One region of the Longimonas haloalkaliphila genome, then DNA from elsewhere that is predicted to be linked to it. Evidence: riboswitches for the same ligand, from Rfam matches in the RefSeq annotation. Region 1 holds a riboswitch; the other holds the start of a gene.

The links. Region 1 has a riboswitch for S-adenosylmethionine ahead of ACZ48V_RS03545 (Na+/H+ antiporter NhaC family protein). Riboswitches for the same ligand answer to the same signal wherever they lie in the genome.
Region 2: linked by a shared signal. The riboswitch ahead of ACZ48V_RS12895 (O-acetylhomoserine aminocarboxypropyltransferase/cysteine synthase family protein) and the one ahead of ACZ48V_RS03545 (Na+/H+ antiporter NhaC family protein) in region 1 are both predicted to bind S-adenosylmethionine.

Annotation. Positions count from the first base shown of each region.
Region 1 is NZ_AP043948.1:900,994-903,385, forward strand. Features, by position in the region: gene ACZ48V_RS03545 (Na+/H+ antiporter NhaC family protein) at 1-1,036, opposite strand, end outside; SAM riboswitch class I at 1,264-1,419, opposite strand; gene ACZ48V_RS03550 (carboxypeptidase M32) at 1,722-2,392, shown strand, end outside.
Region 2 is NZ_AP043948.1:3,309,336-3,311,727, forward strand. Features, by position in the region: gene ACZ48V_RS12885 (patatin-like phospholipase family protein) at 1-183, shown strand, start outside; tRNA gene ACZ48V_RS12890 (tRNA-Gln) at 393-465, opposite strand; SAM riboswitch class I at 727-840, shown strand; gene ACZ48V_RS12895 (O-acetylhomoserine aminocarboxypropyltransferase/cysteine synthase family protein) at 1,022-2,383, shown strand.

The DNA of each region.
Region 1 (2,392 bases):
CAGCGCGGCGCCCTTTCAGGCGCAGGAAGGCCGTTGTGCGCCGAATCGCCATCGCCAGCCATGCCAGCCCGCCCTGCCGACGAATCAGCTCGCCGAGTCCGCCAATGAACATGGCCAGCAGCATAATGCCGAACATGCTCTCAAAGCCCTCATAGATGTCGCCGGCGAAAGGCGCCATGCCATAGTCGCTGGCCGCAATGCCCGTAGCGCCTGCCAGTACAATCCCGGCGCCAAGCACCACAAACACATCGAGTCCGGCCACTGCCAGGCCGAGCACAATCAGGTAGGGAAGCACCAGCCAGATGTTAACGGTACCTTCGGCGGCATCTGGCGCGCCTGCGCTCATGAAAAAGAGCGCCACGGTCGTGACGAGAGCGGCCGGCACGGCAATCCATAGATTGGCCCGAAACTTATCAGTCATGCTGCAGCCCTGCGTGCGGGTTGCGGCAATAGTCGTATCCGAAATAATCGACAGGTTATCGCCAAACATAGCGCCTCCAACAACAGCTCCCAGTGTGGTGGTTACAGCCAGGTCGGTCGAGCCGCTTACGCCTACAGCAATCGGAGCAACCGCCGCGAGCGTGCCCATAGAGGTACCCATCGATAGCGAGATAAACGCGGAGATGAGAAAGAGGCCCGGCAAGATAAACTGATCGGGCAGCAGCGCCAGCCCCAGGTCGACGGTTGCTTCCACGCCACCGATTGCCTCCATGACACCAGCAAACGCACCGGCAAGTAGAAACACCACGCACATCGTCATGATCGTTTCGTCGCCGATGCCGCGCAGCAGTGTGCGCAGGTTCTTCTTGATGGTTTCTGCGCCCAGCACGACGGCCAGCACGAGTGCTGGAAGCGTGGCCACAGAGGGGTGAATCTGGTAGAACGGGCGTTCCACACCGATCGCGCTGTAATAGAGCCCTACGCCAAAAAACAGCGCAAGAAACAGAAACAGAGGGGTAAGGGCAAGGAACGACGGCGCCGTGGCCGATTCGGGCTGCGACGCAGGGGCGGTAGGGGATGGATTTGTGTCAGACATACAGGAGTATCAGCTAAAGGTCGACTCAGGGAGTAGAAACGTAGATGGCGCGTATTCCTGAACATCGACCGCTGTACACGTGCAGCTGTCGTTGAAGCAACAGGGTGAACATAAGAAAGAATGCACTGAAGACAGAATGCGCTGAGATCCAGAAGCGCACGTGCAGGCCGTGCAGAAAAGCGAAGCGCGGCCTATGCATAACAATATGCATAACAGACAGCACGCGTCACTCATCAGTCCTCACAGCCGTGTACAAGATACGATCGACCACAAGGCAGGACGGGGCACCGCTCCACGGGGCTTCAGCAGAGATCCTGCTCAAAGGCCGGTGGCGGTTGCCAGGGCGTCATAGGGCCTGATCCCTACGCCCTTCTGGATGAATGCGAGTATTAACATCGAGTCATAACGCGTGTACAATGCGATACGGCCCGTCTGTGTTGCGTGCCGTGTTCTACTTTCTGTGAAAGCGGCGCGTCCTGTCAAATGTCCTTTTCAAACGCTCTGTCAAACGCCCTTAAACGCAGGGTAAACGGTTTGTGCATACGGATGCGAGGCTCTGCTCGCGGTGCAATCCGTCACGACCTCATACCAGACGGTATCACGCCGGATCGTTCGTAGCAGCGTGATGGTAACAGCACATCGACCACAAACAGAGCCATGCTACGGTAACCAACCACGACCTCTCATGCCCACCCCCCTCGGCGATCTAAAAGACGCGCTTGCCCCCATCGAAGACCTGAAGTCAGCAGCAGCAGTGCTGTCTTGGGACCAGGAGACCTACATGCCTGAGGGCGGCGCTAAGGCACGGGCCCGGCAGATTGCGACACTCAAAACGATGGCACACGAGCGGTTTGTAACCGACGAGGTTGGCGCGCTGCTCGACAGGGCAGAAACCATGGTTGAGGCCGGTAATGCCCCTGCTGTAGAGGCCGACCTCGTGCGCCTAACCCGGCGCGAGTACGACCGGGCCCGCAAGCTTCCTGCATCGCTGGTGAGCGCGCTCTCGCAGGCGGCCTCGCGCGGACAGACGGCGTGGAAGCAGGCGCGAGCGAACGACGATTTCGACCATTTCGCTCCGCATCTCGAAGAACTCGTCGATCTGACAATCCAGAAGGCAGAGGCGCTCGGATACGACACGGAGCGCTACGATGTGCTGCTCGATGAATACGAGCCCGGCATGCCTACCTCCACCGTGGTCGACACCTTTGCGGATCTCCGTGAGGAGCTTGTGCCTATCGTGGAGGCCATTGCCGACCAGCCCGCTCCGAACGATGCCATGCTGCACGGCCCCTTTCCGGCAGATGCACAGCGCGCTTTCGGCGAGCAGGTCATCGCCGATTTTGGCTACGACTTCGA
Region 2 (2,392 bases), 1.4 Mb from region 1:
CAGTGGAACGCTGCCCGCACGCCCGATACATGGACGTTCGTCGCAGACCCTGCTGCGTTTGATCACGGAGGTGGACTCATCCTTGGAACCAACACCTTCATCGGTCCCATGCGCATGGCCATCATGACATCGGCGCCTGCCGGTCCGTATGTAGTTCGCATATCACTCGGCCCCTCATTCTGAACTGCATCCATCTGCCTCCCCAAAGATCAACCCCCGACAGGACCGAGGCCTGCGACGCACAGATTTCTTGGCGTATGCGCAGGAATCAAGCAGACAGGGAAACCTGAAAGAGACCTCACAGGCAAAGATGAGCTATGGGTCGAAGGCCACAGATTGAGTGCTACGGCTCGGCCGCGTAGCAGTGTCAATAGAGAGGTGAGAAAAGAATGCTGCCCCGGATGGACTCGAACCATCAACCCTCTGGACCAGAACCAGATGCTCTGCCAATTGAGCCACGGGGCAGTGTTTTTGCAAGAATACAGTAAGCCTTCTTCGCCCCACGGTTCCGCGACATGCCACCGGATCGGGGCTGTTGACCGATGCTTCACTGTTTTGTACAGCGCTCTACCCTCAAAAACCCTGTACGCCCATCCGCTCAGGTCCATAAGCAGTCATGAGTGCCTTCCTTTTTGTCTTCGTATCTTTTTCTTCACATTGCAGCACTTGACTTTCCTTACATGTGCTTTTTACACTTGTTAGCACTATGACATATTGTTGTTAGCACATTCATCCAGAAGGGTGGAGGGAGTAGGCCCTGCGAAACCCTGGCAACCGCCACAGCCTTGGCTGTGGAAAGGTGCTACCTCCTACCTCGCATTACGCGAGGGAAGATGAGTGGAAGTGCGTTTCCCTACAGCTTGCTGTAGCGTCGTGCACGATTCCCCATCTGCTCCTTGCGGTTGGGGATCTTTCATTTCCCGCCGCACTGGCAGATCTCGAATCCGGACTCCGCGCTCCGCCCCGCTCGCTCTGGTCTTCTGGATGGCTCTCGATTTTCTCGATTCCAACCCCCAGAGCCATGAGCACAAACGGACATTCAACCGCCGCGTCCTCGCCCGAACCCTCTTCCAAGCGCACACCGCGCTTCGAAACGCTACAGCTGCACGCCGGGCAGGAGCCCGACCCGGCGACCAACGCCCGCGCTGTTCCTATCTACGCCAGCACGTCGTACACCTTCGATGATGCCGAGCACGGCGCCGACCTCTTTGCGCTGAAGGAGTTCGGCAACATCTACACGCGCATCATGAACCCCACGAACGACGTGTTCGAAAAGCGCGTGGCTGCTCTCGAAGGCGGCGTTGCTGCTGTGGCTACCGCGAGCGGACAGTCAGCACAGTTCCTCACGTTTAACGCGCTGGCCAAGGCAGGCGACAACATCGTAGCCACTAGTTACCTGTACGGCGGTACGTACAACCAGCTCAAAAATGCGCTGCCGCGGCTGGGTATCGAGGGCCGCTTTGCCGATGGCGATGACCCCGACTCCATCGCGTCGCTGATCGACGAGAACACGAAGGCAGTATACCTCGAAGCGATCGGCAACCCCCGCTTCAATATTCCCGACTTCGAGCGCATCGCCGACATTGCGCACGACCACGGCGTCCCGCTCGTCGTCGATAACACGTTCGGAGCGGCGGGCTACCTCTGCCGCCCCATCGACCATGGCGCTGACATCGTCACCGAGAGCGCTACGAAGTGGATCGGTGGGCATGGCACCACCATCGGCGGGGTTATTGTAGATGCAGGCACGTTTCCGTGGAATAACGGACGGTTCCCCGAGTTCACCGAACCAAATCCCAACTACCACGGACTCAAGTTCTGGGAGACGTTTGGTCCCGACGGCGTGCTCGGCGCCAACGTAGCATTCGCCATTCGTGCTCGCGTGGAGGGCCTGCGCGACTTCGGTCCAGCCCAGAATCCGTTTGGGTCGTTTCTCTTGCTTCAGGGCCTCGAAACGCTCTCGCTTCGCGTGCAGCGCAGCGCCGACAATGCCCTCGCGCTGGCCCACTGGCTCCAGGACCACGACGCCGTCGACTGGGTCAGCTATCCGGGACTCGAAGACCATCCGTATCACGAGCGGGCCAATCGCTATCTGCAGAATGGATACGGAGCCGTGCTTAGCTTTGGCGTGAAAGGCGGCGCCGAAGCCGGAAAGACGTTCGTCGAAAACGTAGAACTGGCCAGCCACCTCGCCAACGTGGGCGACGCTAAAACGCTCGTCATCCACCCGGCCTCTACCACGCACCAGCAGCTCACCGAAGAAGAACAAAAAGCCTCTGGTGTGGAGCCCGACCTGGTGCGCGTGTCCGTCGGCATCGAGCATATCGACGACATCACCGCCGACTTTGCGCAGGCCCTGGCGAAGCTGCCGGTTGCCGCGTAATCGCGCCCT